4 regions of the Viridibacillus sp. FSL E2-0187 genome follow, and region 1 is predicted to be linked to each of the others. Evidence: riboswitches for the same ligand, from Rfam matches in the RefSeq annotation. Region 1 holds a riboswitch; each other region holds the start of a gene.
The links. Region 1 has a riboswitch for S-adenosylmethionine ahead of MHH85_RS17635 (methionine ABC transporter ATP-binding protein). Riboswitches for the same ligand answer to the same signal wherever they lie in the genome.

Region 1 (7,576 bases):
CATTTTCCGCTAGTAATGGAATTGTATCGAACTTGACATCAGCTAGTGCTACGCCTGACCAATAGTCCGGATAACCAGGGTCTGGGAGTAGCATTGAATCACCAGGGTTCATAATAGCTAAAGGTAATTCAACTACACCAATTTTTGTGCCAAAAAGTATGGCTACTTCCGTATTTGCATCGATTTCAACGCCGTATTCTCGCGCATAAAATTCAGCAATGGCTTCCTTGAATTCTGGTAAGCCACGGAATGGGGAGTATTTATGAGTTTGCGGATTAATAACAGCTTCCTGCATAGCTTTTATAATATGAGGAGGTGTTGGTTGGTCTGGGTTTCCTTGGCCTAAATTGATGACATCTCTACCTTCCGCAACTGCGGCACCTACTTTTTGTACTAAAGTCGCGAAAAACTGCTTCGGCAACTGTTGTAATCTCGTTGAAAATTCCATCTTCGAACAAACCCCCTTGAATTTTTTTCTTTAATAACTTGTTATCCACAAAATCTTTCTTCTAAATACTCTATACACAACAACTACTTTGTGGATAAAATAGACGTGTGTATAAAATAGTCGCAATAATAAGAGAAATATTATAACCTTTTTAAGAAAATGTCTACAGGTGGTGGAGTTATGAAAATTGCATGTATACAGTTAAATGTTGCCTTCGGGGACATCGAAAAAAATTTTACAAACGTCGAAAAGTTTATCAGGGAGGCCGCTGATAAGGGAGCGGAACTCGCAATTCTTCCTGAAATGTGGAATTCTAGCTATGCTTTAGAGAAATTAGAAGACCTTGCAGATCCGAACGGGGAGCGCACAAAGAATTTTCTACAAAATCTTTCAGAAGAATTACAAATTCATATTGTTGGTGGCTCGGTATCAACAAAAAAAGATGGGGAATTCTACAATACGATGTACGTATATAACAATAAAGGGGAGCTTGTCAGCGAATATGATAAAGCGCATCTTTTCCGTCTAATGGACGAGCATTTGTATTTATCAGCTGGCGATAAGCAAAATAACTTTGAACTGGGTGATATTCCAGCAGCTGGTGTTATCTGCTACGATATTCGTTTTCCAGAGTGGTTACGTCTTCATGCCTTGAACGGAGCGAAAGTAATTTTCGTTTCTGCACAATGGCCAACACCACGTATTGATCATTGGAAAACGTTATTACAAGCACGTGCAATTGAAAGCCAGTGTTTTGTTATTGCGGTAAATAGAATTAGCCATAAAAAACAAAATTTCAACGGTCAATCGATGGTTATTGAACCTTGGGGTGAAGTGTTATGGACTGGTGGAGAAGATGAAGAAATGGCGATTATCGATGTCGATTTCTCTATAGTGGATGAAATTCGACAACGAATCCCGGTATATGATGATCGTCGCCCTGAATTATATAAAGATATTTTGAAATAATACAAAGTTTCAAAAAAGTGTTTGACATCTACATTATTTCACAGTAATATTTAGTTCATAACTTACAAACGAATATTGAACTTTATCTAGAGAGACCGAGGGATAGGCCCTATGACGTCCGGCAACCCCCTGAAAAGGGAAGGTGCCAATTCCTACAGAATGAGTACATTCTGGAAGATAAATCGCCAATTTACATTTACGATGCTTCTTTCAGAAAACCGAAAGAAGCATTTTTTAATACAGTAAATTCCAAGTAATTCTATAGAAGTTACATAATTTAAACAGATTTGAGGGGATACAATATGCTCGAGATTCAGAATCTTACAAAAGTATATAAAACAAAAAAGGGTACGGTAACGGGCGTAGACAACGTATCGTTGACAATCGATAAAGGTGAAGTCTTCGGTATTGTTGGTTACTCTGGCGCAGGGAAAAGTTCACTGCTACGTTGTATCAATTTACTAGAGCGACCAACGAGTGGGAGTATCATCGTAAATGGCCAAGATTTAACGAAGTTAAAAGGTGAACAACTGCGTAAAGCGCGTTTGAAAATCGGTATGATCTTCCAGCACTTTTACTTAATCAGTCAAAAAACGGTTGGCGAAAATATCGAATTTGCTTTAAAAGCAGCGGCTACACCACCGAAGCAAATTAAGGCCCGTGTAAAAGAATTGCTTGAAATGGTCGGTTTATCGGAGAAAATCGACGTTTACCCAGCGCAGTTAAGTGGTGGTCAAAAGCAACGTGTCGGTATTGCTCGTGCACTTGCAAACAATCCATCCGTACTACTTTGTGATGAAGCAACATCAGCACTTGACCCAAAAACAACGGTTTCCATTTTACGCTTACTAAAAAAGATCAATCGTGAGTTGAATATTACAATTATCCTTATCACACATGAAATGGATGTTGTGAAAGAAATTTGTGATCGTATGGTTATTATGCAAGATGGAAGAGTCATTGAAGAAGGAGAAGTTTACGATGTTTTTGCAAATCCGGTTGAGCCATTAACACAAGAATTTATTAGTAGCGTTGTATCATTTGAATTACCGCCAACTATTCTTAAAGGTGTGACAGGGGAAATTGTGAAAGTACTATTCAAAGGAGATGTAGCTGGTGAGGGCGTCATTTCAGATATGATTCAAAACTTTGAAGTACGTGGTAATTTCTTGCACGGCACAATTGAATATATTCAAGAAAAACCGCTTGGTATTTTCCTAATGGAGCTACAAGGTCAACCAGATAATGTAGGGAGAGCTATTTCTTATATGGAAGGGCGCGGTGCGTTTGTGGAGGTGATTAACGATGCTATTTGATTTCGAACATTTTATTAGTATGCTTCCGGACATTTGGAAAGCATTTGGTGAAACGTTACTGATGATTGGTATTTCACTTAGTATTTCACTAATTATCGGTTTACCACTTGGTATTATTTTATTTGTTACAAGCAAAGGTTTATTTTTACGTAATCGTTTTTTTAATGGGGTTTTAGGGTTTATCGTCAATCTAGTTCGTTCCGTTCCGTATATCATTCTATTAGTAGCGTTGTTCCCGCTAACAAAAATACTGGTTGGAGATACAATTGGTCCCGTAGCGGCGAGTGTTTCATTATCTGTAGCAGCCATTCCATTCTTTGCGAGACTAGTAGAAACGTCTATGCGTGAAGTTGATAAAGGTGTCATCGAAGCATCAATAGCTGTCGGTGCAACACCGTGGATGATCATACGAGATGTGCTATTACCTGAAGCGAAATCGGGTATTATTCAAGGGGTGACAATGACGATTATTAGTTTAGTAGCATATTCCGCAATGGCTGGTATTGTCGGCGGTGGCGGAATTGGTGACTTGGCTATCCGTTTTGGTTATTACCGCTATGACAACACAATTATGATTGCGACAGTTGTCATTTTAATTGTTATCGTCCAAATTATTCAACTTTCAGGCGATGCCATTTCAAAAGCAATTGATAAACGATAAAAGGGGAGATTTGAAAATGAAAAAGTTTTTACTAGCAGCGTTATTATTCGTATTAGCAACAGCTTTAGTTGCATGTGGTAACAAAGATGAAAGCAAACCAAAGGATTCAAAAGACATTAAAATTGGCGCAACTGCAGGACCATATAGTGACATGTTAAATAAAGCAATCATCCCGCAATTAGAGAAAAAAGGCTATAAAGTAAAAACGGTTGAATTCAGTGACTATGTACAACCAAATAAAGCATTAGATTCTAGTGATATTGATGCAAACCTTTTCCAACACTCAATTTATCTTCAAAACTTTAATGAACAGAACAAAATGAAGTTAGCTGGTCTAATCAACGTGCCAACTGCACCAATGGGCTTCTTTGCAAAAGATTTTAAATCAATTGATGATATTAAAGACGGTGCAAAAGTAGCGATTGCTAACGATCCATCAAATGCGGCACGTACATTATTAGCATTACAAGAACAAGGTCTTATCAAAATTGACCCTAACATCGAAGAGCTAAAAGCATCTGAAAAAGACGTTGTTGAAAATCCTAAAAACTTAGTGTTCCAACCAATCGAAGCAGCGGGTCTACCTCGTGCAATCGAAAGTGCTGACCTTGTTGGTGTCCCAGGAAACTTCGCGCTTGCAGCAGGACTTAAATTACAAGATGCACTATTCTTAGAAAACATGCCTGATAAATTCCGTAATGTTATTGCAGTTAAGGAAGAAAATAAAGATTCACAACTAGCAAAAGACATTTTAGAAATCGTTAAATCAGAAGAATTCGAAAAAATCATCGATGAAGAATTCAAAGGCTTCGGCAAACCTGACTGGATGAAATAAATGCTGAAGTGGCCCGTTTAGACTCGACAAGCACTGGAACCTTCGAATTGAAAACGTACTTTCAGTTTTCAACCGAGAAGGTGGAAGTGACCTCGAGAGTCTGGCCACTGAAGCTGGATGACTGAGTACGATGGCATTTATCTAAAAGGACTACTGCACACTTAAAAGTGTGCAGTAGTCTTTTTTTATTATGAAATCCGCCTAATTGAAAGTAAATCCCCAATTCCTTATATTCCCACTTGCCATCTCACTCATCTCAATTTAAAATAAGAACAAATGTTCTCTATTGGAGGATAGGTTATGTACGAAAACATGCCAAGGCGATCAATTATGTGTATTGATATGCGTTGCTTCTATGCGAGTTGTATTGCAACGTTAGAGCATTTAGATGTGATGAAGACGCCAATTGCGGTAGTTGGTAACTTCAATCAAAAGGGAAGTATCGTGCTAGCAGCATCACCAATGATGAAAAAACGTTTCCAAGTAAAAACTGGCACACGCCTCTATGAAATTCCGAAGCATCCAGATATTAGGCTATTTGAACCTAAAATGGACTTCTTCATCCGCGTTTCAATGGAAATTACACGCCTACTCAACAGTTACGTCCCAAAGGAAGCTATCCATATTTATAGTGTTGATGAAAGTTTTATTGATTTAACAGGAACAGAAAAATTATGGGGACCAGTTGAACAAACTGCGCAGAAGATACAACGAGATATTTACAACCAGTTTGGAATTCCAAGTGCCGTCGGTATGGGGCCTAATATGTTGTTATCAAAGCTAGCGCTTGATTTAGAAGCGAAAAAAACAGGATTTGCTAAATGGGGATATGAAGATGTGGAAGAAAAGTTATGGCCTACATCACCACTCTCTAAGATGTGGGGTATTGGGAGACAGACAGAACGCTCGCTTAATCATATGGGGATTTTTTCAGTAGGGGATTTAGCAAAAGCAGATTTAAAAACACTAGAGGCTCGTTTTGGTATTATGGGTAATCAGCTTTATCATCATGCGTGGGGAATTGATCTTTCTGAACTTGGCGAACCAATAATTGAAGGGCAAATAAGTTATGGTAAAGGGCAAATTTTAATGCGTGACTATAACAAAAAGGAAGAAGTGCTTGCAGTTATTTTGGAGATGTGTGAAGACATCGCAAGACGTGCACGCGAAGCATTTAAGGTAGGGCGTACCATTTCACTTGGGCTCTCCTACAGCAAAAATGCATTTGGTGGAGGTTTTCATCGTTCGCGCTCAATTGATGAACCAACGAATGAAACGATGAAAATTTATCAGATCTGCCAGCAGTTACTCGATGAATATTATATAGAAGATAGGCCCGTACGTCAGCTTACGATTAGTATTACAAAGCTTGAATCTGAACGTTCAATGCAACTTAGTTTGTTCGACACTGACCGCTTTCGTCGTCGTAAGCTCGGAGCTACCATGGATCAACTGCGCTCTCGCTATGGCCCGACTGCGCTTTTACGTGCGGTCTCTTATACAGAAGCTGGCACCGCCGTCGCACGTTCAAAATTATTAGGAGGTCACAAAAAATAAAACAGTGTATATTTATTCAGTATCCATTTTATTGCTATACACTATTTGAATAATAATTGTATAACACTACGGAGTGATAATGTCTTTTGGATATGTGGATAACTAATTGTTATCTGCAAATAGGTCTAGTTATTCACAACTTATGCACTAAATACACAGGTTGAAACAATTTGCATAAAAGACTGACGTAATATTGAAAAGAAAATAATTTAAAGTGTTTTTTAGTGTGTTCTTTTATATCATGTCGCACAAAATATAATGGAAAAGCAGGTGTTTTAAGATGATTCGTGATAGAGGCAGTATTAAATGGGTTTCGATGATGCTACCAGAACATGTGCAACAAATTAGAGCATGGAAACATGAATCGGAAGAAGAATTACCAAATGGATTGAGTGAATGGGAATTAGAAGAACTACAACAGACTATTCAATTCGCGTATGACCAAAAGTTAATTGTTACGCTTAAAACTCTAGTTGAACATAATTTAAGTCACTACACAGGAATTATTACGGATCTTAAGGCATCCGCTCGTGAGCTATCGTTAGAAACGGACACAGTCATTCGGCGTATACCACTTGATACTATTTACAGAGCGCAATTAGAATGTAATTATTGTGATTAATCTTTAAAAGAGTCAATTACATTAGAAGGCCCTATGCGAATGTATAGAGGCTTTTATTGTTATATAAAAAACAATGGAATCAATCGTGTTTTCCGAAAATCGCTTTTAATAATGGAAGTGTAATCAGTGTCGTGGCAATTACGACGATCATCACTGCGGTGTAATACTGGACCATAGCATTACAGGTGTTGCTCTTTAATTCATTGGGTGATTCTTTTTAGAACACATATAAACTACCCTAAAACATAGGATTGTAATAAAGGTTTTTTGTGAAGAAAATGAATGTATTGCATTGGGATTTCACGTGTAATCTCCTAAGGAGCAAATGCTCAACATATGAAAATAATGTAATGATGGTGACATAAATTAATAAAAGAGAAAGGGGAAAGTAGAAGTGAATTATGGAGGGTTTTGGATCCGTTTCTTAGCGACAATTATTGATAGCGCTGTCGCTATGGTGGCGACAGCGTTAATTGGGGTCGTTTTAAAAATTCCGAAAGGTGTCATATCGGAAATGATATTTGGTGATGAACTATTTCTATCAACTTACCCTTTATATAGTTGGATTCTCATTATCGTAGGTATATTATATTTCGTCGGACTACCAGCAACGACATGGAGAGGTACCGTCGGAAAAAAAGTGCTAGGCATAGAAATTGTTGATACGAATGGTGATACAATCTCTATTTTCCGTAGCATCATTCGAAATATCGCTCGAATCTTTAGTGGTCTTCTACTCTGTCTAGGCTACATAATCGCTGCATTCCACCCACAAAAACGAGCTCTGCATGATTTGGTCGCAAATACTTATGTAGTTAATATTAAATAGTTAAATAAATGGTAATATAAAGTATTTGTTGTTATTTAGTAAAGAGGTTTATACATGGGGTGGCTAAGTAAGGTTATTTGTACGGGAAAAGCTAAATGATTTAAATCTTAAAAGTCATGCGAAAAAAGTGAAGTTTATATTAATTAAAGAGATAGTCACAACTAAAACAAATAAATTTTAAGAAAATGTATAAAACCCACTCGAAATGCCCAATACTATACCAACTCCCCATTGGAATGTAAAAATTCCATCCTTAAAAAACCACCCTCCCCCGGGTGGTTTTTTATTTTGTCTCTAATCTTTCCTTCATTTCCTTGAAAGAATAAAACAATAAATATT
Region 2 (7,576 bases), 3.2 Mb from region 1:
ACATTTACTTCGTGTTCGTCGATTTTATTACCTAACATTTCAGCGTAAACTGTTGCTGGAAGTGGTAAGAATGGAGAACCGAAGCATGTTGAGAATACTGGTTCAGGTGAAGTAACACCACGTTCAGTACCTGCTAGTTTAGATGTGAAACCACTTAAGAAGTGATACATTGCTTGCTCTTTTGATAACTTACTGATTGGAGGCAATACACCAAATGCATCTGCAGTTAAGAAGATGATTGTTTTAGGGTGGCCTGCAACAGATGGATCAACAATGTTTTCGATATTTTGGATTGGGTAAGCAACACGAGTATTTTCTGTAAGCGAAACATCATCGTAGTTAGGAATGCGTGTTTCTTCATCTACTACTACGTTTTCTAAAACAGTACCAAAACTGATAGCATTGTATATTTCAGGTTCTTTCTCTTTAGAAAGGTTAATAGTCTTAGCGTAGCAACCGCCTTCGATATTGAATACACCATTGTCAGACCAACCATGCTCATCATCACCGATTAGTTTACGATCTGCATCTGCTGATAAAGTTGTTTTACCAGTTCCAGATAAACCGAAGAATAATGCTACATCGCCTGCTTCACCAACGTTTGCTGAACAGTGCATTGAAAGAATACCTTGTTGTGGTAATAAGTAATTCATAATACTGAAAATCGATTTTTTCATTTCTCCAGCGTATTCAGTACCGCCAATAAGGATGATACGTTTTTCAAGGGAAACGATAATGAAAGTTTCTGAATCAGTACCGTCTACTGCTGGGTCCGCTTTGAAAGTTGGAGCAGAAACGATTGTGAAGTCAGCTTCATGAGTTTCTAATTCCTCTTCAGTAGGACGAATGAATAATTGATGTGCAAATAGGTTATGCCAAGCGTATTCATTCACTACACGAATAGCTAATCGAGATGCTGGGTCTGCACCTGCAAAACCTTTAAATACAAATAATTCTTCTTTTTCTTTTAAGTAGTTTATTACTTTAGTGTATAATGAGTCGAAGATATCCGACGAAATTGGTCTGTTTACTTTACCCCAATCAATTTTGTCTTTCGAACTATCTTCTTCAACCATATATTTATCTTTAGGAGAACGACCTGTATATTTTCCTGTGACTGCTCTGACTGCACCATCAACAGTTAGGATTGCCTCACCGCGTGAAGTAGCTTTTTCTGTTAATTGTGGTACTGAAAGTTGTTCAAGAATATTTTCACCTTTCAATAATTCCTTCAGTTCATTCGTAATTTCTACTGAATTCATCGTTTTACGTACCATCCTTTTTATATTATTCCTCTTATTAGAGGGGATTTATAATTCATTTCGGAAATTAGTATAACACATTTAGCTAAATAATCTATACTAATTACCATATAATTTCTATGAAAGTTGTACTTTTTTTTAGAAATAAAAAAGAAGTTGACAACTAAGCTATAATGTTCTAATATGAGAAATTGAACGGATACTCTTATCCCGAGCTGGTGGAGGGTCAGGCCCTATGAAACCCGGCAACCTGCATTGTGATTTTATGTGATGCGCTGGTGCTCAATCTGATGCAAGGATTTAATCCTTGAACGATAAGAGTGAAAGGTGCTTATGAATTATTCCCTTCCACTCATTAGTAATAATGGGGGGAAGGGTTTTTTTATTTAAAATAGACCAATTCCTAAATTTTTAATAAGTAATTGTAATTTATGCGGTTCTATTTATATATAGTGGCACTTTCTAGAATCCTCGTGTTAAAGGCAGCAACGGCTTGGCGTTCAATCCTACTGGAAAGAACTAACATGGGTAATGAGTACCGTATCATTTCCGAGGCAATCTCGCAGATAATAGGAGGAAACCAAATGACAAACCGTCGACTGTTTACATCAGAGAGTGTAACAGAAGGACATCCAGATAAAATTTGTGATCAAATTTCGGATGCCATTTTAGATGAAATCGTTTCAAAAGACCCGAATGCACGTGTAGCGTGTGAAACTACAGTAACAACGGGTCTTGTATTAGTAGCAGGAGAAATTACAACATCAACTTATGTTGATATTCCTAAAATCGTTCGTGAAACGGTAATGGAAATCGGCTATACACGTGGTAAATATGGCTTTGATGGCGAAAACGTAGCTGTTTTAACGGCAATTGGTGAGCAATCAGCTGATATCGCATTGGGCGTTGACCAAGCACTTGAAGCACGCGAAGGCTCAATGTCAGATGAAGATATAGAAGCAATTGGTGCAGGTGACCAAGGTTTAATGTTCGGATACGCATGTAACGAGACACCTGAGTTAATGCCTCTACCTATTAGCTTGGCACATAAATTAGCACGACGTTTAACTGAAGTTCGTAAAACAAAAGAGTTAGATTATTTACGTCCAGATGGTAAAACACAAGTAACAATCGAATATGATGAAAATAATCGTCCAGTTCGTGTGGATACAATTGTTATTTCAACTCAACATGATCCAGAGGTAACATTAGAGCAGATTAAAGAGGATTTACAAGCACGTGTAATTGCTCCAGTTGTACCTACTGAATTACTAGACGAAAAAACAAAATACTTCATCAACCCAACTGGTCGTTTTGTAATTGGTGGACCAAAAGGTGATGCAGGCTTAACGGGACGCAAAATTATCGTAGATACTTATGGTGGATATGCTCGTCATGGTGGCGGTGCTTTCTCTGGTAAGGATGCGACTAAGGTTGACCGTTCTGCAGCTTATGCAGCGCGTTATGTTGCAAAAAATATCGTAGCAGCTGAACTTGCTGAGCGTTGTGAAGTACAACTGGCTTATGCAATTGGTGTTGCACAACCAGTTTCAATTGCAATCGATACATTTGGTACTGGAAAAGTAAAAGAAGCAGATTTAGTTGAGTGGGTTCGTGAATTATTTGATTTACGCCCAGCAGGTATTATTAAAATGCTTGATCTACGTCGCCCAATCTACAAACAAACAGCTGCTTATGGTCATTTCGGCCGTACAGATTTGAATGTTCCTTGGGAAGCTACAGATAAAGCTGCCGTTTTAAAAGAAAAAGCGGGACTATAATTCAATCTAAAAAATCGCAATAACATAAAATATCCCGAGTTACACATTGATTATTTAAGTAATCATTGTAGTTCGGGATATTTTTATTTAATATAGAAGAAACTCATAGTAAGAGAATAAAAAACCTGAGAAATCGTTTAAAAAACGATACTCAGGCAACTTGATTGAACTATTTTTGAAGTGATTTATAGTATTGGCCTTTTTCGTAATACTCGTTGACAATACGGTCCATATCTTTTTTATCTTCCTCTGTTAACTCTCTAATAACTTTTGCAGGGCGTCCAAATGCTAAAGTGTTTGGGGGGATTTTCTTGCCTTGTGAAACGAGACTGCCTGCACCTATAAATGCACCTTCACCAATTTCAGCACCATCTAGGATAATTGAAGCCATCCCAACTAGAGCGCCTTTTTTTACAGTACAGCTATGTAATGTTACTTGATGTCCAATTGTCACGTCGTCTTCTAAGATTAGTGGATATGCAGGACTTTGATGTAAACAACATAAATCTTGTACATTTACTTTGCGTCCAATAATCGTAGGTGAAACATCTCCACGAATAACTGTATTGTAAAATATAGAAGAATCAGGTCCAATAGTAACATCGCCAGTAATAATTACGTTATCACCGATAAATACAGATGGGTCAATAGATGGTTTTTTGTCTCTAAATGGATAAATCATCGAAAAACGCCTCATTTCAAGTTATTATGTATTATTATCGTAACAAAAGGAAGCAATGAATGGAACTGAAATAGGCAGAATACGTTAATATATACATAGGAATTTATGAGGTGAGATAGTAATGTGGAAATGGGAAACGGAAGGCCAAGCAAGAGCTGTCGCTGTAATTATACATAGTGCATACGAACATCATCGTCGTTATGCATGGTTAATCGAAAATTTAAGAACGTCTGGTATACATGTTATTTCAGGAGATTTACCTGGACATGGAGAGGATAGTAGACATAAACGTGTGCACAGTGAAGAATTTAAAAGTTACGAAACATTCGTTAAACAACTAATGCAAGCAGCTTTAACATATAACTTACCTGTATTTGTAGTGGGACATGGTTTAGGAGCTATATTAGGAATCCATGTTGTTGAAAAATTCAAGTACGAATGTACGGGTGTGATAATAACGTCACCTTGGATGCATTTAAAACACCAACCATCAAAATTATCAAATGCTTTAACAGGTCTAAGTAAACTGACAGGCAATCTGAAAATCAATCATGAAATCAATATTAAACACTTAACGAGAAGCTATGAATTTTATAAAGAAGAAAAAGATGATATTTACTATAATGATGTCATTACTGTCAATTGGTACCGTGAACTTCATGGTTTCATGAAGGGAATATCACAACAAACGGTATTTCCAAATATCCCGATTTTATTAATGACTGGTGGCAATGATAAAATAGCGGATATTGCGTATAGTAAAAAATGGCTCGCGCAACAAAGTTTATCAGAGTATCAATATAAGGAATGGAAAGCCTGTTATCATGATTTGTTTCAAGAACCTGAACGTGAAGACATTTATGCCTATATGGAAAGTTTTATCTTTAATACATTAAAATCAGTTGGATATATTATTTAAACATTGACGGAATTTTACAGAATTCCGTCTTTTTTATTTGTAACCGATTTCAATTGTCATATAACACATAAGGTATATTCCCAATTTTATGGTTTTGATATATAATACATAACAATTGCTATTTTAATAGAATTAATTTTTCTTTTATTTGAAACTGGCAATATATATTATTCATGGAATAATTTATTATGATCAATGGGGGACAATAGATGGAAGCCATTATTACCAGTGTTTATGAGATTTTATGGGGACCGTGGATGATCTACGGTATTCTACTAGTCGGATTATTATTTACTATATTAACAAAAGGTGTACAAGTCCGTTTATTGAAAGACATGTTTAAACAAATTTTCAGTGGTAAAGAATCTGAAGCAGGTGTATCCTCTTTCCAAGCATTATCTATGGCGTTATCTGGTCGTGTTGGGACAGGTAATATTGCAGGTACTGCTACAGCAATTGCCTTTGGGGGACCGGGTGCAATTTTCTGGATGTGGGTAATTGCCTTCATCGGATCTGCAACCGCTTATGTAGAATCAACTTTAGCACAAATATATAAAGAAAAAAGAAACGGTGTTTATCGCGGTGGACCAGCATTTTATATCGAAAAAAGTACAGGGAAGCGTTGGTTAGGAATGATTTTTGCTGTAGCAGCAGTTGTTGCAATGGCATTTTTACAACCAACCGTGCAGTCAAATGCTATCGCTGACTCGATGTATACTGCATTTGGTATAAAACATTGGATTTCAGGTTTAGTAGTTTGTGTTATTTTAGGTGCCATTATTTTAGGTGGCGTAAAACGTATAGCTTCAGTAGCTTCTTTTATCGTACCGTTTATGGCGTTAGGATATCTTCTAGTTGCAGCCATTATTATTGTTATTAATATTGAGAAGGTACCTGAAGTATTTTCTTTAATTATTCGAAGTGCGTTTGGTCTAGACTCTACTTTTGGTGGGATGGTAGGTGCTGCAATAGCGTGGGGAGTAAAACGTGGTGTTTATGCAAGTGAAGCTGGACAAGGTACAGGGCCTCACCCAGCAGCTGCTGCTGAGGTATCTCATCCGGTAAAACAAGGTCTAGTACAAACAGCTTCGGTATACTTAGCTGTATTTTTAGTTTGTACGGCAACAGCATTTATGATCCTATTTTCAGGTATGTATAATGTCCAATTAGATGATGGTAAAGGTGAATATTTAGTTGAAAATGCTCCCGGTGTTATCGCAGGAACAGCTTATACTCAAGCAGCGGTCGACAGTGCATTCCCAGGTGCTGGGGTAGGTTCAGGCTTTGTTGCCATTGCATTATTCTTCTTTGCTTTTACAACGACAATGGCTTATTATTACATTGCTGAAACGAATATTGCTTATATGTTTGAAGGGAAGCGGCAGAAAGTTGGCATACGTGTCGTGCAAATTATTATTATTGCTACGACTTTCTATGGTGCCGTTCGAACATCGGACTTAGCTTGGGTTTTAGGTGACATTGGTCTAGGGCTAATGGTTTGGGTAAACATTATCGCGCTATTATTCTTGGTGAAACCGTCTATAATAGCATTAAAAGATTATGAAGAGCAGAAAAAGCAGGGGATTGATCCTCAATTTGATCCCGTTAAATTAGGTATTAAAAATGCTGATTTCTGGGAACAAAAAAATAAAGAAAGAAAATAAGCATTTAACTGATAAATGAATTGTTTTTTCGATAATGGAGTTTAATATCCATAAATGATATCAAGATCTTCACAATATAATAGGGCGTCTCTTAGTCTGTAAATGACTAAAGAGACGCCTTTTTTTGTTAAGGATTTTTGCTTTGCTATAAGTGGAGAAGAGAGTAATATTTTCTAATTGAGTGTACTGGGAAAATATTGATTTAATAATTAAAAGATAAAGCTCTATCCTTAAATAATAATGTATACCCTTCGGATTTTTCTGATATATAACACATATAATGGTTTACGGATTATGAAATTTAGTTATATATCAGAATGTAACATATATCCACTAATGATTTTTTATAAATTTTATATTCCTATCATTAAAAAGAAAATACGAAGTTTTAACTAAAAATTAAAAAAGGAGGAGAATAAGTGGAGAGTTTCGTTTCGCTTCTGAATGACTTTTTATGGGGACCGTGGATGATTTATGGCATACTCGCAGTAGGTTTACTTTTCTCAATCATTACACGATTTTTACAAGTTCGATTGATAAAAGACATGTGTGTTCTTATGTTTAAAGGAGAAAAGTCAAAAAAAGGTATTTCTTCATTCCAAGCTATGTCGATTGCGCTATCTGGTCGTGTAGGAACAGGTAATATTGCAGGTACAGCTACAGCTATTGCATTTGGCGGACCGGGTGCAGTGTTTTGGATGTGGGCTATCGCTTTTATTGGAGCCGCTACAGCTTACGTTGAATCGACACTCGCTCAGATTTACAAGGAAGAAAAAGATGATCAATATCGTGGTGGTCCAGCTTTCTATATTGAAAAAGGCTTGGGGAAGAAAAGCTTTGGTATAGTTTTTGCCGTTATTGCATTAATCGCAATGGCAGTTTTAATGCCTGGCGTACAAACTAATGCAATTGCAGGGGCAATGGAAAGTGCTTTTGGTATTAAAATGTGGATTTCCGGACTTATCATCGTTGTTTTATTAGCAATTATTATTATTGGTGGTATTAAATCAATTGCAAAAGTAGCCCAATATGTTGTACCGTTTATGGCTATTGCCTATATTTTAATGGCCCTTGTGATTATTTTAATGAATATTTCTGAAGTACCTGCAGTATTTAAATTAATCTTTGCAAATGCCTTTGCTCTGGATTCAACCTTTGGGGGGATCATTGGAGCTGCAATCGCCTGGGGAGTAAAACGTGGTATTTACTCAAATGAAGCTGGTCAAGGTACAGGAGCCCATCCCGCAGCAGCAGCAGAAGTATCCCAT
Region 3 (7,576 bases), 3.3 Mb from region 1:
ATCAATGGTGGCATATCGATTACTACAAATGATTTCGCTAAAAATTTCTCTGGGTTAGCAAATTGCTCACTACCAGAAGTTGAAATTAAATTAGGTAAAACATTTGAAGCAACAAAGAATGCAAAGAATCCAGCGATTAAAGTAGAGAAGTAAGCAAAGAAAGTAGCTAACCCTAACAGCTTTCCAGACCCTTTACCTAATTGTGCAATTCCCGGCGCAATAAATGCGACGATTAATAATGGTACTACGAAATTCAAGAAATTCCCGAATATACCATTGAAGGTTGCGAATATACGAACGCCGTCTTTCGGCATGATAGTCCCTAGTAAAGCCGCCAATATAATCGCGACAATGATTCGTGGTAATAAACCAAACTTGATCTTCATAATTTGTCCTCCTGATAAATACATATGTCTTTTCTAAAAGTATATGCACACTCTATCACACCCACTTATTAAAGTGAATAGCACAATGATAATCCGGAATATTAAGTATTTTCAGATTATTTTAATTAGGTTGTGTTAATCAAGTAACTGTAAGGCATACAATCTTTCTGTAGTATAATTCCCTAAATATTGTTATTTAACTTATAAATATATAAAAACACCCAAGCTTATTAAGCTTGGGTGTTTCAAATGTTTCTTATTCAGATACAGGAACAATATCCCCGTTCCATTCTTTTAATATATAGTCTTGCATTTCTTTTGAATGAAGCACTTTAACTAATTTTTTAATCTTCTCGTTATTCTCATCTTCTTTACGAACAGCAATCACATTAATGTAATCTGATTCTTTATCTTCTAATGCAATTGCGTCTTTTCCTGGGCTTATACCTGCATCAATCGCGAAGTTAGAGTTGATTAATACCGCGTCACCTTCGTCATTTTTATACATTTGTACAAGCATTTCAGGTGCAGTGTTTGCATCGAATTTTAAGTTTTTTGGGTTCTTTGTTATATCCTTAATTTCAGCTGCAGTTTTATCTACGCCTTCTTTTAACGTGATAAGTCCTTTTGCTTCAAGTAGAGATAACATACGACCATGGTCAGAAACTGAATTACTCAGAAGAATTGTTGCGCCTTCTGGAAGATCTTCGAGTTTTTTATATTTTTTAGAATAGATACCGATTGGCTCGACGTGCACTCCACCAACATTTACAAAATCATATCCATTTTGCTTATTTTGAAGTTCTAAGTAAGGGATGTGTTGGAAAAAGTTAGCATCTAAATCCTTATTCGCCAGATCTTTGTTCGGTAAAACAAAATCTTGATATCTTTCGATTTTCAGCTTGATACCTTCTTTTTCAAGTAATGGCTCTGCTTTTTCTAAAATTTCTGCATGTGGTGTATTAGCTGCACCGATTACTAATTTCTCTTCGGATTTACCACAAGCTGCTAAGCTTAGGGCTAATACTCCTGTAAGGATTCCTGCTACAAGTTTCTTCATGTTCTTAACGCTCCTTTTTACTGTTTAGTTATATGTGATCGGTTATACCGTATAAGCCCAAATTATCTTTTATCAATTTTCGCCGTAATAAGGTCGCCGACGAATTGAATAATAAATACCACTACTAAAATAAGGATTGTTGCAACAAAAGTTACATCGTTTTGACTTCTTTGGAAACCGTCTAAAAACGCTAATGTCCCTAGTCCGCCTGCCCCAATAACACCTGCCATTGCTGTGTAACCAACAAGTGCGATAGCTGTTACAGTAATACCCGAAACTAATGCGGGTAATGATTCTGGGATTAACACTTTACCGATAATCGTAGAAGTTTTTGCACCCATTGAACGTGCCGCTTCGATGACACCTTTATCAATTTCTTTTAACGCAATTAAAACCATACGCGCATAGAATGGTGCTGCTCCAATAATTAAAGCTGGTAATGCGGCATTGGGACCTCGAATTGAGCCTAATAATAGTTTCGTAAATGGTATTAATAGAATCACTAAAATAATGAATGGAATCGAACGGAAAATATTCACGATCGAACCTGTTAACCAACTTACTAATTTATTTGCCCATAATTGCTGAGGGCTTGTCAAAAACAGCAAAATACCTAAAGCTAAACCAATGATAAATGTGAAAACTGTAGCAACGCCTGTCATATACAGTGTTTCTATCGTTGCTTCCCACATTCTATCCCATTGTACATTCGGGAAGAGATCATTAAGCATTTTCGATCACCTCCGTTTTTACTCCATGTTCATTCATATATGTGACTGCTTTTTGTACATTATCATTATTGCCATCTAACTGAATAATCAGCGTACCATATGGTCCACTTTTCGTTTGCGAAATATTACCATGGACAATATTCACGTCTAAATTAAGTTCACGACTTAAATGTGAAATAACTGGCTGGCCAGTTGAAGAGCCTACAAACGTTAATTTTACAAGTGTTCCTGATGGGTAGTTTTCAATAATTTGTTCAATTGATTCTTTACGTTCATTCGTATCAGTAATTTGAGATACAAATCGTTTTGTAACGTCTGCTTGTGGTGATTGGAATACTTCTAGGACATCACCATTTTCAACAACTTGTCCAGCTTCCATTACCGCCACGCGATGACAAATCTTACGAATGACATGCATTTCATGTGTGATAAGTACGATTGTTAAGCCTAATTTTTCATTGATATCAACTAATAAATCTAATATTGAATCCGTAGTTTCAGGATCAAGTGCTGAAGTAGCTTCATCACAAAGCAATACTTCTGGGTTATTTGCCAGTGCTCTAGCAATACCTACACGTTGCTTTTGACCACCTGATAATTGAGAAGGATATGCCTTTTCTCTGCCTTTTAAACCGACTAATTCAATAAGTTCTAATACCTTTTTCTGACGTTCCGCCTTAGATAAACCTGCAATTTCTAATGGAAATGCAATATTCTCTTCAACAGTACGTGACCAGAGTAAATTGAAATGTTGGAAAATCATACTGATTTTTTGACGTGCATTACGTAACGCACTTCCTTTAATCGACGAAACTTCCTGACCATTCACAACAACTTTTCCTGTTGTCGGTTGCTCCAAACCATTTAATAAACGAATGAGCGTACTCTTACCCGCTCCGCTGTATCCAATAATGCCGAATATTTCTCCGTTTTCAACAGATAAATTCACATTTTTGACAGCGGTTAACTCTCCGTTAGCAGTTTTATATTTTTTCATTACATTTTCTAACTGAATCACTGTCATACCACCTTTATTTTAAAACTAAAAAGTATGCACTTTCTACTGGCATCTCTTAGAAACTAAAAAAACCCTTCTGCAGATTAACAGAAGGGTTTAACGCAAAGCTATATACGTAAAACCGTTCTCTCATCTTCCAAAGTAAATACTTTGTGTGATTTGGCACCGTGCCATATAAATATGACGGTTGCCGGGCTTCATTGGGCACTTCCCTCCACCTCTCTAAATAAGAGTAACGACTATATTTAATTAGTTATGTTTGCTACTTTATCACGCTATTGCTTTAACGTCAATCGTTTTGACGTAATTTTTCAAACAAAAAAGGTACTGATTGAAAGGCATAAATTTTATCGTGAATTTTCCCGTTTTTCGAAATAATCAAACACGGAACACTTTCTACTTCATAATCAAACGCTACATCTTGTATATAATTCAAGTTCGCTTTACCAATAGGAATATCGCTAACGACATGCTCTACTACTTCCATCATCTTCGACGCAACTGCACATGTACCACATAATGGTGTATACAAATAAAAAGCCGAAAGCGAGGAGGTTTTCATAGTTTCTTCCCATTGTTCACGTGACCATTCTTCCATCTTCTTCATTCCTATACTATTAGATATTCTTTATGAACTGTAAAATTTGCCGCCAATAATATTCTAGCTAAATGTCTTCTAGGAGTAGCTTCTACTTGTTTATAAGTAGAGGAGGTGTGTAGGTGACGAGCATTTGGGAACTCTCTTTTAAAAAGAGCACGGAGCTTATCACCCGATGAGTCAGCATCAAAAAATGCATACATTTCGCAGTCATCATATGGTGCCAAAATCTCTTCTAATCGGCTTGCACTAACTGTTCCATTCGTACATATTATCGGAATGTTCTCTGCTAATATTGGCGCGATTCGCAACTTATCTTGGCGCCCTTCTACGATAATCAGTTTGTTAAAAGTCATATATACCCTCCTAACAAATACTTTTTGTCGTTTACCAAGTTTAAAAAAACGCCGAGCAAATGCACGGCGTTTTCAGATCTTATTCTTCGATAATTGCTTCGTATTGTTCTGCAGTTAATAATGCATCAACTTGAGCGTTATCAGCTGGTTCAACTACAACCATCCATGCTTTATCGTATGGAGATTCGTTAACGAACTCTGGGCTTTCTTCAAGCTCTTCGTTAATTTCAACAACTTTACCAGAAATCGGTGCGTAAAGTTCTGATACAGTTTTTACAGATTCAACACTGCCGAATGGTTCGTCTGCTACTAATTCGTCGCCAACCTGTGGAAGTTCAACAAAAACGATATCGCCTAGTTCAGATTGTGCGAAATGTGTAATACCGATACGTACTTTTCCGTCTTCAGTTTTTACCCATTCATGTTCTTCAGAATAGCGTAAGTCTTTTGGTGTGCTCATGAATACCCCTCCAAATATGTAATTATATTCACTTTAAGTTTGACATATTTCCATTGTAAAAACAAGCATATGTCTGTGTTATTTCCATGTCTGTTCAAAGTCTGATTCTTTAAATCCTAACGTCACTTTTTTACCGTCTGTAACGATTGGACGCTTGATTAACATACCATCCGAAGCAAGCAATTCTAATTGCTCATCTTCCGACATATCAGCCAGTCGATCTTTCAATTGTAGATCTCTATACTTCATCCCTGAAGTATTAAAAAACTTCTTCAATGGTAAACCACTAGCATCTAGATACTGTTTTAATTCCTCTTTAGAAGGTGTTTCTTCAACGATGTGCTTATCTGTATACTTTACGCCATTTTCGTCTAACCATGCTTTTGCTTTACGACAAGTTGTACATTTTGGATATTGAATGAATAAAATAGACATATACATGCTCCTTTTTCCAAACTATTTAATTCTATTGTAGTGGGAGTATAGTATACAAGCAAGAAATCCGAACACAAAAGTTGTGTTCGGATTCTCAACTAGCTTATTTTAGACAACAAATTTCTCAGCAGCAATTAGTTTAACTGATGCTTCACGTTTCTTCGCAATAACATTGTAAGGATTGTTACGAGTAAGTTTGCGAAGCGCAGATAACATCATACGAGCATTGTCTCCGTCTACAGCTGTAATGATTGTTTCTTTTGCTTCTTTTTCGATTTCTTCAAATGCTTCTTGGCAGAAGATTTGAGTATATAGTAATTTTTGGCTTGCTTTGTCTAACCCATCACGAGCAATAGCTTTTTCTGTACGTAACACAGTAGATTCCATTGCAAATAATTGGTTAGCGATATTCGCAATGTTCACTAGTAATTCTTGTTCGGCATCTAATTTCGGGCCATATTTTTGTGCAGCAAGACCAGCTGCTAATAGAGCGATTTTTTTCGCATTTTTCACAAGATGCTTTTCTTGTGCTAATGGCTCATCACCAATTTCTTCAGGCATTAGCATTAAAAGCTCTTGTTGTAGGCTCTGCGCTTGTTGCAATAAAGGTAACTCACCTTTCATTGCTTTTTTCATAAACGTGCCAGGTATGATGAAACGGTTAATTTCGTTTGTTCCTTCAAAAATTCTATTAATACGTGAATCACGGTAAATGCGCTCTACTTCATACTCTTGCATGAAACCATATCCACCATGTAATTGCACTGCTTCATCAGCGATATAGTCAAGTGTTTCAGAACCAAAAACTTTATTGATAGAACATTCAATAGCATATTCTGCAATTGATGCTGCAATCGCTTTACCGTCTTTTTGTTCTTCTTCACTTAATTGACCCATACGATCTTCAAAGTATCCTACTGTACGGTAGATTAAACTTTCAGTAGCATATAATTTTGAAGCCATTGTTGATAGTTTTTCTTTCGTTAAATTGAAAGATGAAATAGGTGTTTTAAATTGTTGACGTTGGTTTGTATACGAAATCGCTAATTCAAGAGCACGCTTTGATGCACCAATTGATCCCACACCTAATTTGTAACGACCGATGTTCAAAATGTTAAATGCAATAATGTGACCGCGCCCTACTTCACCAAGTAGGTTTTCAACTGGTACTTTTACATCTTCTAAAATTAGTGTTCGAGTTGAAGAAGATTTAATCCCCATTTTCTTTTCTTCTGCACCGACAGAAACACCTGGATAATTGCGTTCTACTATGAATGCTGAGAATTTATCGCCATCAATTTTCGCATATACGATGAATACATCAGCAAAACCAGCGTTTGTAATCCATTGTTTTTCTCCGTTTAATACATAATGTGTGCCTTCTGCATTTAGTTTTGCTACTGTTTTTGCACCTAATGCATCCGACCCAGAACCTGGCTCCGTTAATGCATAAGCTGCAATTAGCTCACCAGATGCTAGCTTAGGTAAGTACTGTTGTTTTTGCTCCTCATTACCAAATAATACGATTGGTAATGAACCAATTCCAACATGTGCACCGTGTGTAATAGAGAATCCGCCAGCTACTGACATTTTCTCAGCGATTAATGCCGATGTTACTTTGTCTAAGCCTAATCCTTCATATTCTTCAGGTACATCTGCGGCTAAAAGACCAAGTTCACCAGCTTTTTTCAATAATCGTACAGAATGGTCAAACTCATGATTTTCTAAGTTTTCAACGACTGGTAATACTTCATTTTGCACATAGTCCTCTGTCGTTTTCGCAATCATTTTATGCTCTTCAGTGAAATCTTCTGGCGTAAATACACGATCAAGTTCTACATCTTCAGTTAAAAAGCTACCGCCTCTAATGATATTCGCTAATTTCTCTGTCATAATAATCGCTCCCCTTTTGTGTGTTATTTATAGAATTTCAAATACGCCAGCAGCTCCCATACCGCCACCGATACACATTGTTACTACACCGTACTTTTTACCTTGACGTTTTAACTCATGAATTAATTTCAGTGTTAAGATGGAACCTGTAGCACCAAGCGGATGCCCTAATGCAATTGCACCACCATTAACATTGACTTTTTCAAGGTCGATGCCCAGTTCACGCACCACTTGAATTGATTGTGAAGCAAAAGCTTCGTTAATTTCCCATAGGTCAATATCTTCGATAGATAGGCCCGCAATTTTCAGCGCCTTCGGTACAGCAACTGTTGGGCCAATCCCCATAATTTCAGGAGGTACCCCGCCTACTGCAAAGGATAAAAATTTCGCCATCGGCTTTAAGCCTTGTGCTTCAGCCTCTTCACTGTCCATAACAAGTACTGCTGCTGCACCATCTGAAGTTTGTGAAGCATTTCCTGCTGTTACACTTCCAGTTACTGAAAACGCTGGGCGTAATTTCGCAAGTGTTTCTTGAGATGTACCAACACGTACACCTTCATCCATGTCAAATGTGAATTTTCTCTCTTGCAAATTATTCCCCGCATCCACGTATCGTTGTACGACTTCCACTGGCACGAT
Region 4 (7,576 bases), 1.6 Mb from region 1:
TTTCTCGTAATGAGAAAGAATTTTTTTACGGAACTATACATATCAATGGGTTGCATAGAAGAAGCGCAGCCACGCCTAAAAAAATTGCAACAGACAATTGAACATAAAAATGAACACGCTCTTCAAACCATCATTCGTCCTTTAGGGGAGGGGGATAGCATCTTAGGAATGAAAGTATTAGAAACCCCCGGGCATTCTGCTGATTCTATTAGTTTTTATGACGAGGAGAGGCAATGGTTATTAGCAGGGGATGTTGTATTAAAAACAACTTCATCAAATGCAATTGTAGATCCAGATTTAAAAGGGAACCGTCTACATACTGTGAGACAACATAAGGAATCATTAATAAGACTACAGCAGTTAGATGTAGAATACCTTTTTGCTGGGCATCAAGAAATTATTGAAGACCATCAAAATGTCATTTCGAAAAAGCTAGATAAAATACAATCTAAAGCGAATCGTTTATATTCCGTTATTAAAGAAGGGACATATCTTCCTAAAGAAATAGCACAAAATCTATATCGTCATAAGTACAATACAGATTTTTCTCTTGTCATGTCAGAAGTCATTGGCTACTTAGACTATTTAGAAGAAGATGGCCACTTAAAGAAATCATTGCAAAATGGCGTTTGGCACTATAATGCACAGTAATAACAAAACCCACACCATTCATGTTGTGGGTTTTGTTTGGTGTTAGTCCCTCATTATTCTTTATAGCCTCTTTCACAATTATTACTCCCTCATTTTGAATGTTAGTCTACATGCTTTAAACCACCTTTTTTCTTTGCCAAACGTTTTGTCCTCCATTCATAACTACTCTTTGAAAATTACTCCCTCATTTTCATTAACTTAATCGTAGTATATTCTAACTTTTTTATATAATTAGACTTTTCGTAAAAATAAATCATTTCAGGCGATTTATTGACAGATAGTTTATTACATTCCGAATAATATAATAATTATATAGATAAAATTAGTCCCTCTATCGCTTCTTCATCTTTTTCTAGTTGTTTGTATATTTTTTACATAATGATATTTAATTGTATTTTTTTGTCTGATAGAGTATTCGACCTTTCGCTCTTTAGTTAAACTTTCTAAAATCACCGATGCTTCTTCTACTTCATTCACCATTAATAATATTTATACTAATTTTGTATAAATTGTAAATTAAGGTATAAAATTTTCTTTTTGTATTTTTTATTCAAATAAAAGTCCTTTTTTCCAAATATGAATGATTCGTTAATTTCCACCTCTTTAATACATAATAAATATATATTGTTACAATAGTTAGGTAGGATTTGATTTTCTTCTCCCTCGTTTGCAAGTGAGATTGTTTTGAATAATGCGCGTTCAGCTGCTTTATAATCGCCTTGAATTTCCAACTTCCTTACGACTATTTGAGAAAATTGATTTTTTTTAGACACCTCTCTGCTTCTCAATTTATATTATAATTATTAACTAATGTAACATATTTTCTCATATTCTAACTTAATTTATTGCTGAAATTGGGGGAGAAAATCGAAAAACCAAAGCAATTCGAGACCTATAATGATACGAATATTGCATTCTCGAATCGTCTGAGAGCGAATTTGGAGCATCCTAATTTTTAGGAGGAAACAGGGCTTTTAGGAAGGAGAATCTCGATAAAAATTGTTTTTCAAAAAAGGTTCCCAAATACGCATTTGGGAACCTTTTTTATGCTAGAATAGTAGTATAAGAGGTGACGAATTTTGAAAACTACATACCCAAAAGTAATGAGAGACTTCCTAGTTTATTTAACAGCGATTAAAGGAAAGTCAAAAAGAACGCGTGAAGAATATGAATATGATTTATTATTATTTTTTAGATTCTTAAAAGCGGTACAACAAGATATGGATATAAAGTTAGTGGATCAAATAGATATATCAGATATAACAATCGATTTTATCCGAGAAATATCATTAGAAGACATGTACTTGTTTTTAGAGTATTGTGAGGAGCAAAGACGAAATAGTGCACATGCAAGAGCAAGAAAAGGTGCTACATTAAAGTCTTTTTTCAATTATTTGAAATCAAAACGACATTTAATAGAAGATAACCCTGCGAGTGAGTTAGAATCTCCTAAAATAGGGAAGAGACAACCTATTTATATGACGATGGAAGAGGCAAGAATTTTCATAGATGGAATAAAGGAATCTACGCATTACTATCGTAATTATTGCATGATTACCTTTTTTTTAAACTTAGGAATACGTGTAACAGAGCTATGTAAACTGAATTTAACCTCCATACAAGGTGACTATTTAACTGTTACAGGTAAAGGTGATAAGGAAAGAACCGTTTTCCTAAATGAAGCGTGTCAGAGCGCTCTATCACGTTATTTAAAGAAAGAACGCTACGCTATAAAAGGCGCAGATACAAGTAATTCTCTATTTCTATCACAGAAAGGAACACGCTTAACAAGGCAACGTGTTGCTAAAATAGTAAAAGAGATTAACGAGCAATCAGGGTTGAATAAAACAAAGCTAACACCGCATAAATTACGCCATACTTCTGCAACTATGATGTATAAAAGTGGAGCAGACATTCGTAGTTTACAGCAGATTTTAGGGCACTCTAGTGTTTCTACAACGCAGATTTATACGCATGTAGAAGATAAAGAAATCCAACAAGTGATTGAAAACAACCCATTTAATCAATTAATTTAATAAGAACAGTGTATTTTGCATACAAATCCGCACTCATTTTGAGCTAGCGGATTTTTTTATTTTAAATCTATTTACATAGTACTTAATTGATACTATAATTCCTTATTAATACATTTTGACTAGGAGGTTTCATATGTTTGCTGTAGAGATTGATGAGAAATTGCAACTGAAGTTATTGCAAGAGCATGATGCACAAGAGTTATTTACAGTTATGATGGGATCAAAAGAGAGTTTAAGAGAGTGGTTGCCCTTTATAGATTCAAATGAAGTGGTAGAAGATACATTACAATTTATTCGGTCAGCTATGAAACAATTTAGTGCTAATGACGGCTTCCAAACTGCCATCGTATATGAAGATAACATAGTTGGAGTTATTGGTTTTCACCATATAAATTGGCAAAACAAGTCTACAAGTATCGGATATTGGTTAGCGAAGGACTATGAAGGGTTAGGTATTATGACCAAATCCGTACATAAGCTTATGGATCATGCCTTTAATGATTTGAAGCTAAAACGTATAGAAATTCGTGCAGCTATTGAAAATAAGAGAAGTAGAGCGATTCCAGAGCGAATAGGGATGACATTAGAAGGTATTAGTCGTCAATCAGAGTGGTTATACGATCATTTTGTAGATCATGCCGTTTATAGCATTCTTCAAGAAGAATGGAAAATTAAGTAATTAAAGACCATCTTGAATGGTCTTTTTTTCAATTAGTTTACATAATATTATTATGTAAACTAATTGAAATTTGCATGTAAAATTTAGGAAAATGTCTAATAGTTACTATTACCTAATATTATTGATTTTATATAATTTAAACTTAAATGAATTAGTGATTTTTTAAATTTTTTTAATAGTAATTGAAAAAAAGTAGCTCACTAAATTTCTTTTTCATTTATTCGTTCCTGACAATCGAACTAGCCAAATTTTTCGGATTATTGCATTTTATAATTCCTGTATTTGAATTATTTTACAGCGAAAAACCTATATACTGTAGAAAAAATATGTCACAACTACTATAAAAACTATATGAATGGTGTAAAAATTTGATAATAGGAATTTCTCCCTTTGACTTGTATTGTTTCATAGCTTTTTCTAATTAGGACTTTTTACCTTTTGTTTTAATTTGAATAATAGCCTTATATTGGTTGTGATAAAATAGTAACAAGAGAGAAATTGCTCGAATTATGCCGAACTGATTAGGAGTGAGGTCATATGGACCAAGATTATAGTCAAACGACAGATCTTAGCCTACATAATGATGCGTATTCAGTACAACAATTAATAGATATTCAACATGCATTGGACCAATCTATTATCGTCGCAATAACAGATAATAGAGGTATCATTACATTTGTAAATAATCATTTTTGTACCATTTCAAAATACAGTAAAGATGAGTTAATTGGGCAAGATCACCGTTTGTTGAACTCTGGCCATCATCCTAAAGCCTTTTTCAAAGAATTGTGGCGTACAATTGGTAGCGGAAAAATATGGCGTGGTGATATTTGTAACCGCGCAAAAGATGGTAGTTTATATTGGGTACAAACAACGATAATACCTTTTTTGAATGATAAAGGTAAACTTTATCAATATGTGTCGATTCGAACAGATGTAACGGAACAAAAAAATATAAAAAAACTAAAATTCTTTGCTTATCATGACGAATTGACGGGTTTATATAACCGGAGAAAGTTGAATATATGTTTAGCAGATCAATTCAAAAATGTACATAAAGAAGGCTTTTCATTATCACTCTTAATGATAGATATCGACCGTTTTAAGAGTATTAATGATGGATTAGGGCATTTAACAGGTGATTTATTTCTAATTGAAGTAGCGACTCGCTTGAAAAGATTAGGTATCGACGAAAAATCACTGTTTCGCTATAGTGGTGATAAATTTGCGATCATATTGAAGAATAATGAACATGCTATTTGGAAGGCACATCAAATAATGGCTAATTTTGAAGATAGTTTTTTGATTGAACAATTTGAATTCTATTCTTCTATTAGTATCGGTATAAGCTCAAGTCTAGCTGGTGCAGATACACCCGAGGACTTAATAAAGTTTGCGAATGTGGCCTTGCTAGAAGCTAAAAAGAATAGAGCTAGCAATTACATACAGTATGAAAATACGATGAATAGTACTCATAATCAATTCCTGCTGCTAGAAACAAAACTCCGTCATGCTATTAAGCAAGATGAAATTCAACTATATTATCAACCGAAAATCGATTTAAAAACAAATCAATTAAACGGAATGGAAGCTTTAATTCGTTGGTATGATAAGGATTACGGTTTTATTTCTCCAGCTAAGTTTATCCCTTTTGCAGAAGAGTGTGGATTGATTAGTTCTATTGGTGAATGGACATTGAAAAGGGCTTGTAAACAAATGAAGAAGTGGCTTGATGAATATGGGTTTGATATTCGTATTTCAGTTAATATTTCGCCTATTCATTTGAAGGAAAGAAATTTTGTGTACAATTTACGTGCAGTATTACAAGATACAGGTTTACCAGCAAAAAATTTAGAGTTGGAAATTACCGAAATGAGCTTAATGCATCAAACAGAGGAATTAATTGAAACGTTTAATCAAATAAAAGCTCTAGGTGTAATCATCGCTATTGATGACTTTGGAACAGGATACTCCTCTCTAAGCTATTTAAAACAGTTTCCAATTGATGTATTGAAAATCGATCAATCGTTCATCCATGGTTTAAAATCAGGGCTTAGTAATGTCGCAATGGTGACTGCTATTATCAAATTAGCACATGCATTAAGTATGCAGGTGGTTGCTGAAGGGGTAGAGACGGAAGATGAATTATATATCGTCCGTGAAAACCTATGTGACTTTGCACAAGGATATTACTTTAGTAAGCCATTACCGACAGATGAATTTTCCGCAAAATTACATGAATTGTATGTATCGAGAATTTAGGGAAGTGTTATATATAGAAAGCTAGACAAAAGGTCACCCAATACGCTGGGGTGACTTTTTTTATAATTTTTATTCAAAACGTTTGTTTATTATCTAATTTATTTAGTATTTAGTTTTGCTTCTTATAGTAGTAAGAACTTAACAAATATATTATATAAATTGTAGCCGGCTATCGCGAGATTTTTATAGTTTTGAGGATCAACTAAGTCAGTTTCAGCTAAACGTGCACTGAGAGTGGCTCAGTGCCCTTTACAAAGCCTCTTGATAGTAGGCGGTTAGCATTTGGCCATTTGGCATCAAACAAGGCTAGAGCGCATATTACACTATTATTGTAGAAGAAAGCTATCATAATTGATTATAAAAATCATATATTATAAAGAATTTTCTAAATTTTTATTGACAATAGATTTCTATAGTTGTAAATTAAGAATCAACAAAATAACTTTTTTCTTATCCAGAGAGGTGGAGGGACTGGCCCTGTGAAATCTCAGCAACGGACGATGTACCGTGCTAATTCCAGAAGCGTATGCTTGAAGATAAGAAGAGTGCATGGACGTATCGTCAACCTCTTCTTATCAAGAAGAGGTTTTTTTGTTCAAAAAAATGATGAGGTGATGGATATGTCAACAGAATTAATCAATGCACTACAAACGTTAAAAGAAAAGAAATGGATCGATTTAACACATACTTTTGGAGCAGAAACACCCCGTTTCAACGCATTCAATGGGTTGGAAAAAACAACTTTATTTTCACATGATGATGGTTTTTTTGCTCAAAATTTCTCGTTTGCTGGACAATATGGAACACATTTAGATGCACCTATTCACTTTGTTCGTGATGCTCGTTATTTAGAAGAATTAGAGTTAAAAGAACTTGCATTGCCGCTCATTGTAATAGATCATTCAAAAGATGCAGCAGAGAATCATGATTTCACGATTTCAGTTGAAGATATTTTGAAATTCGAAGCCGAACACGGTGAAATTGAAGCGGGTACATTTGTTGCTCTTCGTACGGATTGGAGCAAACGCTGGCCTAATGTTGAAGCATTCAATAACTTTGATGCTGAGGGAAATCCACATGCACCAGGATGGTCGGTTGATGCGCTAAAATTCTTGTTTGAAGAGCGTCATATTAAAGCAGTAGGACATGAAACTTTTGATACGGATTCTAGCATTTTATACCGTCAAAACAATGCATTACTAGGTGAACTATATGTATTGGAACAAGATACATATCAAGTAGAGTTGCTAACTAATCTAGACCAGCTACCCGCAAAAGGGGCTGTCATCTTTAACATCGTACCTAAACCTGAAAAGGCTTCTGGCTTCCCAGTTCGCTCATTTGCTATCCTGCCTTAAGTACGTACCTTGAATGTACTTGCAAATGAATAATAGAAACTGAGAGGTGTATTCTTTGGATATTAGAATTGATGATTTATCAGGTGATGACGTTAAGGCGTTACTGGAGGAGCATCTCCAAGGTATGGCACTAAATTCTCCACCAGAAAGTATACATGAGTTAAATATCGAGGAATAAAAAAACCAGAGATTACTTTCTGTAGTGCATGGAAAGAAGGCGCATTAGCAGGTTGCGGAGCACTAAAAGAACTGGATGCACACCATGGTGAAATAAAATAAATGAGTACTGCATCATTATATTTACGGAAAGGCGTTGCAAGAAGTATTCTTGAGCATATTATTGAAGTGGCTAGGTACCGTGGATATAAGCGATTAAGTTTAGAAACAGGTTCAATGGAGGTTTATGAACCTGCTAAGAGGCTGTATTTGAAAAAAGGGTTTCAATATTGTAAGCCTTTTTCTAATTACATTGAGGATCCGAATAGTTTATTTATGACTTTAAAGTTATAAGTAAATATACAAAGATATAAAAATAATAAGAGCATGTTTTGAATAATCTTCATTCAAAACATGCTCTTTCTCTTTGTTCT

Region 2: it holds a riboswitch for S-adenosylmethionine, as region 1 does, so the genes downstream of both, metK (methionine adenosyltransferase) here and MHH85_RS17635 (methionine ABC transporter ATP-binding protein) in region 1, are expected to answer to the same signal.
Region 3: it holds a riboswitch for S-adenosylmethionine, as region 1 does, so the genes downstream of both, MHH85_RS01735 (methionine ABC transporter ATP-binding protein) here and MHH85_RS17635 (methionine ABC transporter ATP-binding protein) in region 1, are expected to answer to the same signal.
Region 4: it holds a riboswitch for S-adenosylmethionine, as region 1 does, so the genes downstream of both, MHH85_RS09605 (cyclase family protein) here and MHH85_RS17635 (methionine ABC transporter ATP-binding protein) in region 1, are expected to answer to the same signal.

Annotation. Positions count from the first base shown of each region.
Region 1 covers NZ_JBBOVG010000001.1:3,626,583-3,634,158, reverse strand. The annotation lists gene MHH85_RS17645 (pyridoxal phosphate-dependent aminotransferase) at 1-448, opposite strand, end outside; gene MHH85_RS17640 (carbon-nitrogen family hydrolase) at 629-1,417, shown strand; SAM riboswitch class I at 1,497-1,601, shown strand; gene MHH85_RS17635 (methionine ABC transporter ATP-binding protein) at 1,720-2,733, shown strand; gene MHH85_RS17630 (methionine ABC transporter permease) at 2,723-3,394, shown strand; gene MHH85_RS17625 (MetQ/NlpA family ABC transporter substrate-binding protein) at 3,411-4,229, shown strand; gene MHH85_RS17620 (Y-family DNA polymerase) at 4,530-5,786, shown strand; gene MHH85_RS17615 (YolD-like family protein) at 6,067-6,408, shown strand; gene MHH85_RS17610 (RDD family protein) at 6,803-7,237, shown strand; gene MHH85_RS17605 (hypothetical protein) at 7,521-7,576, opposite strand, start outside.
Region 2 covers NZ_JBBOVG010000001.1:470,657-478,232, forward strand. The annotation lists gene pckA (phosphoenolpyruvate carboxykinase (ATP)) at 1-1,262, opposite strand, end outside; SAM riboswitch class I at 1,465-1,583, shown strand; gene metK (methionine adenosyltransferase) at 1,847-3,043, shown strand; gene MHH85_RS02320 (gamma carbonic anhydrase) at 3,213-3,725, opposite strand; gene MHH85_RS02325 (alpha/beta hydrolase) at 3,847-4,644, shown strand; gene MHH85_RS02330 (alanine/glycine:cation symporter family protein) at 4,854-6,308, shown strand; gene MHH85_RS02335 (alanine/glycine:cation symporter family protein) at 6,728-7,576, shown strand, end outside.
Region 3 covers NZ_JBBOVG010000001.1:369,554-377,129, reverse strand. The annotation lists gene MHH85_RS01750 (dicarboxylate/amino acid:cation symporter) at 1-386, opposite strand, end outside; gene MHH85_RS01745 (MetQ/NlpA family ABC transporter substrate-binding protein) at 643-1,446, opposite strand; gene MHH85_RS01740 (methionine ABC transporter permease) at 1,509-2,177, opposite strand; gene MHH85_RS01735 (methionine ABC transporter ATP-binding protein) at 2,170-3,195, opposite strand; SAM riboswitch class I at 3,322-3,428, opposite strand; gene MHH85_RS01730 (thioredoxin family protein) at 3,485-3,793, opposite strand; gene MHH85_RS01725 (hypothetical protein) at 3,805-4,149, opposite strand; gene gcvH (glycine cleavage system protein GcvH) at 4,229-4,609, opposite strand; gene MHH85_RS01715 (arsenate reductase family protein) at 4,688-5,044, opposite strand; gene MHH85_RS01710 (acyl-CoA dehydrogenase family protein) at 5,153-6,937, opposite strand; gene MHH85_RS01705 (acetyl-CoA C-acetyltransferase) at 6,965-7,576, opposite strand, start outside.
Region 4 covers NZ_JBBOVG010000001.1:1,984,296-1,991,871, reverse strand. The annotation lists gene MHH85_RS09630 (MBL fold metallo-hydrolase) at 1-651, shown strand, start outside; gene MHH85_RS09625 (hypothetical protein) at 1,146-1,424, opposite strand; gene MHH85_RS09620 (tyrosine recombinase XerC) at 1,731-2,687, shown strand; gene MHH85_RS09615 (GNAT family N-acetyltransferase) at 2,821-3,366, shown strand; gene MHH85_RS09610 (putative bifunctional diguanylate cyclase/phosphodiesterase) at 3,904-5,628, shown strand; SAM riboswitch class I at 6,076-6,171, shown strand; gene MHH85_RS09605 (cyclase family protein) at 6,249-6,986, shown strand; partial or broken gene MHH85_RS09600 (GNAT family N-acetyltransferase) at 7,042-7,496, shown strand.